Regions from separate parts of the Arthrobacter sp. MP_M4 genome, predicted to be linked through region 2. Evidence: predicted binding sites of a transcription regulator. Region 2 holds the regulator's gene; each other region holds the start of a gene.
The links. Region 2 encodes HrcA, which represses chaperone genes, less so after heat shock. Its sites were predicted from a motif close to TTNGCACTCGNNNNNNNCGAGTGCNAA; they were not measured.

Region 1: groES (co-chaperone GroES) is a predicted target of HrcA. The motif match lies at 1,290-1,316, and genes of this name have one in related genera.
Region 3: groL (chaperonin GroEL) is a predicted target of HrcA. The motif match lies at 1,366-1,392, and genes of this name have one in related genera.

What each region holds. Positions count from the first base shown of each region.
Region 1 is NZ_JAXCHX010000001.1:465,965-469,210, reverse strand. Features, by position in the region: gene groL (chaperonin GroEL) at 1-806, opposite strand, end outside; gene groES (co-chaperone GroES) at 884-1,180, opposite strand; gene RCH15_RS02320 (hypothetical protein) at 1,337-1,498, opposite strand; gene RCH15_RS02315 (class I SAM-dependent methyltransferase) at 1,556-2,773, shown strand; gene RCH15_RS02310 (shikimate 5-dehydrogenase) at 2,792-3,246, opposite strand, start outside.
Region 2 is NZ_JAXCHX010000007.1:21,572-24,817, reverse strand. Features, by position in the region: gene dnaJ (molecular chaperone DnaJ) at 1-955, opposite strand, end outside; gene hrcA (heat-inducible transcriptional repressor HrcA) at 1,049-2,062, opposite strand; gene RCH15_RS07835 (DUF3097 domain-containing protein) at 2,294-3,151, shown strand.
Region 3 is NZ_JAXCHX010000014.1:2,851-6,096, reverse strand. Features, by position in the region: gene groL (chaperonin GroEL) at 1-1,182, opposite strand, end outside; gene RCH15_RS11515 (ABC transporter substrate-binding protein) at 1,500-2,864, opposite strand; gene RCH15_RS11510 (cold-shock protein) at 2,861-3,067, opposite strand; gene RCH15_RS11505 (LytR C-terminal domain-containing protein) at 3,228-3,246, opposite strand, start outside.

The DNA of each region.
Region 1 (3,246 bases), on a different contig from region 2:
TTCAGGGTGCCGCGGATGCGGTTGACGATCAACGTGGAGAGCGCCTCGCCGTCGACGTCCTCGGCGATGATGAAGAGCGGCTTGGAGCTCTGCAGCGCCTTTTCCAGCAGCGGCAGGAAGTCCTGGACAGAGGAGATCTTGCCCTGGTTGATCAGGATCAAGGCGTCTTCGAGGACTGCTTCCTGGCGTTCCGCGTCGGTGACGAAGTACGGGGACAGGTAGCCCTTGTCGAACTGCATGCCCTCGGTGAGGACCAGTTCGGTCTGCGTGGTGGAGGATTCCTCGATGGTGATCACACCATCCTTGCCGACCTTGCCGAATGCCTCGGCAAGGAGCTCGCCGATCTCATCGCTCTGCGCGGAGATCGCAGCGACGTTGGCGACCTGGTCGCCTTCGACCGGGCGGGCGTTCTCCAGCAGGCGGGCGGCGATGGCCTCGACCGAGACCTCGATGCCGCGCTTGATCTGGCCCGGCGCTGCGCCGGCCGCAACGTTGCGGAGGCCTTCCTTGACCAGGGCCTGGGCCAGCACGGTGGCGGTGGTGGTGCCGTCGCCGGCGACGTCGTTGGTCTTGGTGGCGACCTCCTTGGCGAGCTGCGCGCCAAGGTTCTCGTAGGGGTCATCCAGTTCGACTTCACGGGCGATGGTGACGCCATCGTTGGTGATTGTGGGGGCGCCCCACTTCTTGTCCAGCACGACGTTGCGGCCGCGGGGGCCGAGGGTCACCTTGACCGTGTTGGCGAGCTTATCGATGCCGGCTTCAAGCGACCGGCGGGCAGCGTCGTTAAACGCAAGCTGCTTTGCCATGGTTTTGTCCTTTCAAAGACAGAACCCCGCGCAACTGACCCGTCAAAGAAGGATCGGCGGCGCGGGGTCCAAGAGAGTTACTTTACGACGATCGCCAGAACGTCGCGGGCGGAGAGCACGAGGTACTCAGTGCCGCCGGTCTTGACTTCAGTTCCGCCGTACTTGGAGTAGATCACGACGTCGCCAACGGCGACGTCGATCGGAACGCGGTTGCCGTTGTCGTCAAAGCGGCCGGGGCCTACTGCAACAACTTCGCCTTCCTGCGGCTTTTCCTGCGCGGAGTCCGGGATAACCAGGCCGGAAGCCGTGGTCTGCTCGGCTTCGAGCGGGCGGACAACAATACGATCCTCAAGAGGCTTAATAGAGACCGACAATGACCTCTCCTTTTCGTCAGCAAATTCGTGGACTTTGAAGCTGTGGTGCCAAGGCGTACAGACCGTCGTCGCGGTGCCGGCAGCAGCCTGGCTGATAAAGCTTCAGGTGTTAGCACCCTCCTAGGGAGAGTGCTAATGATGACTCTATGTAAGGAGTTAGCACTCGGTCAAGGCGAGTGCCAGAATTACGTTCGCGGTGAACGCCCGGCCCGCGCCAGCCCGCTGTTCGCCGAGGTCCGCGCAGTCCACGTCCTCGCCGCCGACTCTCTCTTCCGGGCTTGCCGCGTCCGGGCTGTCCGCCGGGCCGCTGTCATCCATGCCTTTGAGCCTATCCCGCGCACGCCCGCGACCACCCCCTGAACTAGGCTTGATCCCATGGCTGACGCACCGCAGGACCAGATTGCCCCGCTTCTCAACCCCGAAGGCTGGGAGCTGTTGGCATCGCTGGGCCCGTACCGGGAGGACGAGGCGTTCCGCCTCAACGCCTCCCTCCGGAAGGCCGGCCACTCCCCCGGCCTCGTCTCGGCCGTTCTAACCCAGTCCCGGCTGCGGACCAAGGCCGAAGCGAAGTTCGGCGAGTTCGCCCGCCAGATGATCTTTACCCAGGCGGGCCTGGAGCAGGCCACCCGGCTGCCGGTGGCGGCACGGCACGCCCAGCGTTTCGCCGGGGCCGGCGTGCAGCATGTGGCCGACCTCGGCTGCGGGCTCGGCGGCGACGCCATGGCGTTCGCGTCGCTGGACATTACCGTCACGGCCGTGGAGAAAGACGAGACGACGGCGGCGTGCGCCACCATGAACCTGATCCCGTTCCGGAACGCCACTGTGGTCCACTCGGACGCGACGACGGTTGCCCTCGACGGGATCGACGGTGTCTGGCTCGACCCGGCGCGCCGGACCACCTCCACGTCGGGCACGAAACGACTGTGGGACCCGGAAGACTTCTCCCCTCCCCTGTCCTTCGTCGAGTCACTGGCCGGTTCCGGCCTGGCCGTCGGCGTGAAAATGGGCCCGGGCATGCCGCACGACTCGGTGCCGGCGGACTGCGAGGCCCAGTGGGTCTCGGTAGGCGGGGATGTCACCGAAGTGGCGCTGTGGTTCAACGCGGTCCGGCGCCCCGGAATCCGTCGGGCAGCCTTGGTCCTGGGCCCGCAGGGTGCCGCGGAGATCAGCAGCACCGAGGACTTCGGCGCCGGCCCGGTGGCCCCGGTGGGTCCGGTCGAGGGATACCTCTACGAGCCCGACGGCGCCGTCATCCGCGCCGGGCTGGTGGCCGACATCGCCCTCCGGCTCGACGGGCACCTCGTGGACGAGCACATTGCCTACATCTGCGCCCCGGAACTGCAGGACACCCCCTTCGCCCGGGCGTACAAAGTCCTGGACGTCATGCCCTACAACGTCAAGGCCCTCAAGTCCTGGGTCAAGGACCAGGGCATCGGCGTGCTGGACATCAAGAAGCGCGGCACCTCTGTCACTCCGGAGGAGCTGCGCAAACAACTCCTGCCCGGCGGCAAAAACAAAACCAAAAAAACGGCCACCCTGGTCCTCACCCGGATCGGTGACGAGCGGGTAGCCGTTTCGGTCGAACCGGTCTAGCGTCGGAGCCGCGGCCTGCTACTGGGCCCGCATGAAGTCCTCGGCTGCCTGGATCTGCGCTGCTGTGGGCCGGATCCCTGTGTAGAGCACAAACTGCTCCAGCGCCTGGATGGTGGCCACTTCCGCGCCGGTGATGACGGTCTTGCCGGCCGCGCGGGCGGCCCTGATCAGCGGCGTCTCGGCGGGCAGCGCAACGACGTCGAAGACCACCTTCGCGGCGTCCACCGCCTCCTGCGGGAAGGACAGCGAATCGGCGTCGGGGCCCCCAGCCATACCAATGGGTGTCACGTTGATGATCATGTCGGCCGCTCCCGCTGCAGCCGCGTCGATGCCGGCATGGAAAGCGAACCCGTACTGTCCGGCGAGCGCCCGCCCGGCGTCCTCGTTGCGCGCGATCACGGTGACGTCATTGAAGCCGGCGTCCCGCAGCGCGGCCACGGTCGCCTTGGCCATGCCACCGGAGCCCTGGACCA
Region 2 (3,246 bases):
GGCCGTAGCCACGCAAGTGCGTGACGCCGAGCCCGCGCAGGGTGATGATCTCCCCGGACTGGGTACCGGCCTTGACGTCGATCTCCTGCTGGCCGTCGAAGGTGTCAAGGTTGAGTTCGGTGCCGAGCGCGGCCGCCGTCATGGGGATGTTCAGGCTGGCGTGCAGGTCGTCGCCGTCGCGAACGTACGTGGCGTCGTTGTTGACCCGGATCTCCACGTAGAGGTCCCCTGCGGGGCCGCCGGCAGGGCCGGCCTCGCCCTGCCCGGAAAGCTGGATGCGGGTGCCGGTGGCGACGCCGGCGGGAACCTTGACCGTCAGGGTGCGCCGGCTGCGGATCCGGCCCTGGCCTGCACATTCGTTACAGGGATCTTTGATGACGGTGCCGAAGCCCTCACAGGACCCGCAGGGAGCCGTGGTCATGACCTGTCCCAGGATGGACCGCACCGCGCGCTGGACCTGGCCGCTGCCGCCGCAAATGTCGCAGCGTTCCGGGTGGCTGCCTTTTTGGCAGCAGGACCCCTCGCAGGTGGGGCAGGTCACGGCGGTGTCCACTTCAAGCTTCTTGTTGACACCGAACACGGCGTCGCGGAGCTCGATCCGGACGCTGATCAGCGCGTCCTGGCCGCGGCGGACCCTGGACGCGGGCCCGCCCTGGCCGCCGGCGCCGAAGAAGGTCTCGAAGATATCCTGGAACGCGAACCCCTGGCCGGCGTAGTTGCCGCCGCCGAAGCCGTTGTCGTTGCCGTTCTCGTTACCGGTGGTGTCGTAAATCCGGCGTTTCTGCGGGTCGGACAGCACCTCGTAGGCGTGTGTGACGGCCTTGAACCGGTCGGACGCGTCGTCCCCGGGGTTTACGTCGGGATGGAGTGTCCGGGCCAGTTTTCGGTAGGCCTTCTTGATCTCTTCGCCCGTGGCTTCGCGGGAAACTCCAAGGACGTCGTAGTGGCTGCTCAAAGTGTGTTTCTCTTCCTGGTAGTACTGCCTGTTGGGGGCAAGAAGTCTGATGCCCGGCTCGTGGGCCGCGCGGTGGAGGGTGGACCCGGCCCGTCAGGGGCCAAGGATCCTGGAAAGGTAGCGGGCGACCGCCCGGACGGCGGCCATGGTGGTGGGATAGTCCATCCGGGTGGGGCCCAGCACTCCAACTTTCGCAGTCGCATCCGGTCCGTAGCCGGTGGCCACCACCGACGCCTCTGCGAGACCGTCGTACGGGTTCTCCCGGCCGATGCTGACCGTGACGCCCCTCGGGTCCGCCGCCATGTCACTGAGCAGGCGGAGCATGACCACCTGTTCCTCGAGGGCTTCCAGGACCGGGCCGATGGTCAGCGGGAAATCGACGTTGGACCGGGCCAGGTTGGCCGTTCCGGCCATCACCATGCGTTCCTCGCGGCTGCTGGTGGCCAGTGCCTCAAGGCCGCGGGCCAGGGCTTGGGCGGCGCCGCGCCGCGCGGGCGGGCAGCTGGCGGCCACGGACTGCAAGGACTGCGGCAGCAGGTTCAGCGGGGTCCCGGTGAGGCTGCCGAGGAACCGCGTGCGCAGTTCCGACAACGCCTCATCCGAAAGGTCCTGTGCCACGTCGATGACGCGTTGCTCCACCTTGCCGGTGTCCGCGATCAGCACCGCCAGCACTTTGCGGGGCGCCAGCAGGACGAATTCGATGTGCCGTACCTTGGCCCGGCTGAGGTGCGGGTACTGCACGACGGCGACCTGGTTGGTCAGCTGCGAGAGCAGCCGGACTGTCCGGTCCAGGACGTCATCGAGGTCCTCGGAGCCCTCCAGCAAGGCCTGGATGGCCCGCCGCTCCGCGGGTGACAGTGGCTTGACCGCCGAGATCTGGTCCACGAAGAGCCGGTAGCCCTTGTCGGTGGGGATGCGCCCGGCACTGGTGTGCGGAGCCGTGATCAGGCCCTCGTCTTCCAGGGCAGCCATGTCATTACGGATGGTGGCGCTGGACACGCCGAGGTGGTGCCGCTCCACAAGGGCCTTGGAGCCGACGGGTTCCCGCGAATGGACATAGTCCTCCACAATGGCCCGCAGCACTTCAAGTTTGCGTGGTTCGCTCACACTCCACCTCCTCTCGACTGTCCTGCATCCGGTGCCAGTTCCCGCCGGCCGTGGCGGACGCACGGTGGCCGGATGAGCAGTGGTTAGCACTCGACATGCCTAAGTGCTAACCAGTCTAATATGAGTCACCCCGTTGTTAGCATTGGATGCGCTCCGGGCGTTCCTCCCGGGGCGCGTGTTTTGGGGCACAGCCCGCCCGCAGCAAACCGAACGCAAAGCAGTGTGTATCCGATGTCATACCAGAACTGGGGCCCGCAGGACCTCTCTGCCCCCGCCAAAGCCCAGCTCCCGGAAGTGCCCGTGGAGCGCGGAATGGTGCTCGAGGACGTGCAGTCCGGTTGGGTGGGTGCCGTTACGCGGGTGGAGAAGTCCGGGGGGATGCATGTGGTTGCCCTTGAAGACCGCCGCGGCAAATCCCGGTCATTCCGCCTCGGTTTCGGTTTCCTCCTGGAGGGCCAGCCGATCCGCCTGATGCCCCCGGCGCCCCGCCCGGCGCCAACCGGCGCGGCCGCGGCAGGCGCCAGAACCGCGTCCGGTTCGGTCCGGGTGGAGGGCCAGCGCGCCCAGGTCGCCAAAGCGAGCCGGATCTGGGTGGAAGGCAAGCACGACGCAGAGCTCGTCGAGAAGGTCTGGGGTGACGATCTGCGGGTGGAGGGCATCGTCGTCGAACCTTTGCATGGCATTGACGACCTCGCCGGCGCGGTGGCAGCCTTCCGCCCCGGGCCCGGGCGGCGCCTGGGCGTCCTGGTGGACCACCTGGTGCCCGATTCCAAAGAATCCCGGATTGCCGCCGCCGTGATGGCATCCCCCGGCGCTGCCGGCAATGTCCTGATCGTCGGCCACCCCTACGTGGACGTCTGGCAGGCGATTCGGCCCGCCGTCCTGGGGATCGAGACGTGGCCGGTGATCCCCCGCGGCGTAGATTGGAAGACCGGGATCCTGACGGCCTTCGGCTGGCCGCACAGCACCAAGGAGGACATCGGCCTGGGCTGGCAGAAACTCCTCGGCGCGGTCCGCAACTACGCCGATCTGGAGCCATCCCTGCTGGGCCGGGTGGAAGAGGTTATAGACTTCCTCACAGTTCCCTGAGCGGTGCTTCCGAAAAGCACCGGTCAGAAGCATCTGCCAGCGGGCCGATCCGTGATTCCGCGCCCGAGCACGTATTCTTGGTACGGCGGCTGCGC
Region 3 (3,246 bases), on a different contig from region 2:
AATGCGGTGCTTGCGTTCCTTGAGCTCAACTTCGGTTGCGGCACCGGCCTTGATGACTGCAACGCCGCCGGCCAGCTTGGCCAGGCGCTCCTGCAGCTTCTCGCGGTCGTAATCCGAATCGGAATTCTCGATTTCGGCACGGATCTGCGAAACGCGGCCGGCGATCTGGTCGGCGTCGCCGGCACCCTCGACGATGGTCGTCTCGTCCTTGGTCACAACGACCTTGCGGGCGCGGCCCAGGAGTTCGAGTCCGGCGGTCTCAAGCTTGAGGCCGACTTCCTCGGAGATGACCTGGCCACCGGTGAGGATGGCGATGTCGGCCAGCTGCGCCTTGCGGCGGTCGCCGAAGCCCGGAGCCTTGACGGCGACGGACTTGAAGGTGCCACGGATCTTGTTGACGATCAGGGTGGCCAGGGCCTCGCCCTCGATGTCTTCGGCAATGATCAACAGCGGCTTGGAGGACTGCATGACCTTTTCGAGGACAGCAACCAGTTCCTTGACGTTGGAGATCTTGGAGTTGACGATCAGGATGTACGGGTCCTCAAGGACCGTTTCCTGGCGCTCTGCGTCGGTGACGAAGTAAGCGGAGATGTAACCCTTGTCGAAGCGCATGCCTTCGGTGAGCTCCAGCTCGAGGCCGAAGGTGTTGGACTCCTCGACGGTGATGACGCCTTCCTTGCCGACCTTATCCAGGGCTTCGGCAATCAGGGCGCCAATCTCGTTGTCACCGGCAGAGATGGACGCGGTGGCGGCGATCTCTTCTTTGGTTTCGATTTCCTTGGCGGAGGCCAGGAGCTCGCGGGTGACAGCGGCGACAGCCTTCTCGATGCCGCGCTTGAGGGACAGGGGATCAGCGCCGGCCGCGACGTTGCGCAGGCCTTCCTTGACCAGGGCCTGAGCCAGCACGGTGGCGGTGGTGGTTCCGTCGCCGGCGACGTCGTCCGTCTTCTTGGCAACTTCCTTGACCAGCTCGGCGCCGATCTTCTCGTAAGGATCGTCCAGCTCGATCTCCTTGGCGATGGAAACACCATCGTTGGTGATCGTGGGGGCGCCCCACTTCTTTTCGAGGACGACGTTGCGTCCACGCGGGCCGAGGGTGACCTTGACGGCGTCGGCGAGGATGTTCAGGCCGCGCTCAAGACCGCGGCGTGCCTCTTCATCAAATGCAATGATCTTGGCCATAACGGCAGTAGTCCTTTCGGGACAGTCGTTAAGAATGAACCTGGGCTTTGGTGCCCGCGACGGACGATCCTTGCCCGGCGGCCTCTGTATGCCGCTGGATCAGGGATCTCACCCCAGCCAGGTGTTTCTTTCGCTCCAGGAACGGCTGCTTCAACTTCGCGGCCGGACGAACCGGGCGTTGTTTTAGCAGTCAATACGCAGGAGTGCTAACTCCATAATTAGCACTCCCCCGGGGAGAGTGCAAGCAGTGGGGGTGCTGGAAGTCCGCTATCGGCGGGCTGGAGCCACTGGATGCCGACGCAATACGCTACGGGCGATTAACTCCCGCTGCTGCCGGCTGTTTCGCTTCCGCTCCTGGTCGGCGAGTTGTCCGCCCCGTAGCTGTACACGACGTAATTGGCCGAGCTGACGTCACCGCGGGCGTCGAAACTGATCCGCCCGGATTCGCCGTCATAGTCAGCGCGCTTACCGGCCCCGAGAACAGCCAGGCACTCCTGGTAGCTCTTGCACACGGCAGCCTCCCCGGCGGGCGCGGCACCGCCGGAGGCCGGGGCTTTGCCGCCCGAGACCGCGGTCAGGCCCGCCGCAATGGAGGACCCGGCATCGTCCTGCGCCGCGGCGGCCGCGATGGCGGCGAGATTCACGGCGTCGTACGTCTCGGCGGCGAACGTCATATCCGTCAATTGCGGATCCACGGAGACCAGTTCAGCCTGGAAATGTGCGGAAGCAAACGTCCCCGGAAGGATTCCCCGCGCGCCGTCGAGGGCGTTGGAACCGAGCCCTGATCCGTAGGCGTTGACCGCCCCGTCGCTGAGGAGGAGCTTCTTCCCGGCGACGCCGGCGTTGTTCAGTTCGGCGATGGCGCCCTGGGCGCCTGCGCGGGAGACCAGCACGACGGCGTCGGGGACCGCAGCTTTCACAGCGTCCGCCGCCTGCCGGGCCTGGCCCGGAGCGAAGCTGGCAGAGGCCACGACTTTGAGGCCCGAGTCCTTGGCCGCGGCTGCCACGGCGGTGGACACATCCTTGCCGTAACTGCCCTCCTCGTAGACCACGGCGATGCTTGCCGCGCCGCCGTCCTTGGCGAGCTTGACCAGGACGGGGGCCTGCGCGATGTCCGCCGCGGAGGTGCGGAAATAATAGCCTTCGCTCGAATAGCTGCTGAGTCCGCTGGCCGAGTTGGCGGGCGAAATTACGGCGATTTTGGCATGGGCAAGGACATCGATGGCGGCAGGCGCACGGCTCGAGTCTGTGGGGCCGATGACCACATCGGCGTTGGCTGCGACCAGCGCCGTCGCCTGCGCCGCGGTGTCCTCACCGATCATGGGCGGAAGCAGCTCCACCGGCTTGCCTTTGTGCCCCCCGGCAGCGTTGATGTCCCTGATGGCCAGCTTCGCAGCGGCCAGCTGCGGAGCGTTGAGGAAGCCCTGGGGTCCGGTGTTGTCCAGGATCATCCCGATCCGCAGGGTGCCGTCACCGCTCGCATCGGCCCGTTCCAGGCGCGTTCCGCCGGACGGGCCGAGGCACGCGGTAGTGGTCAGTGCGGCCGCTGCCGCCATGGCGGCAGCCCGGACCAGGGGCAGGGCAGCAGTCCGGCGGCGGCGGGGGGCGCTTTTGGTGGCAGGCCCGGCCGGGCCTTTTTCGTCAGGATCCTGTAAGTGGTGCGCGGCGGCGGCATGGGTCACGGGGCGGGCCGGACACTTTCGGCCTGCGGGCCCTTTTCGCCCTCACCGACCTCGAGTTCCACGCGCTGGCCCTCGTCCAGGGCGCGGTAGCCGTCCCCCGCGATGGCGGACCAATGCACGAAGACGTCGGCTCCGGAGCTGTCCACGGTGATGAAACCGTAGCCCTTCTCGGCGTTAAACCATTTGACGGTTCCCAGTGCCATGGTTTTTCCACTTTCAGTCGGCTGTGCGGGCGCCCCACCGCAATGTGGGCCGCGGAATGCAAATGAAGTCCGCGAACACTGTACCCGCAGCCACCGTGCGCGGCGCGGGATGGCGGGCCGGTCCGGCCGGTAATAGTTATCCAGGCGTAACCGAAATGACTTACCGGAAACCGGGCGCG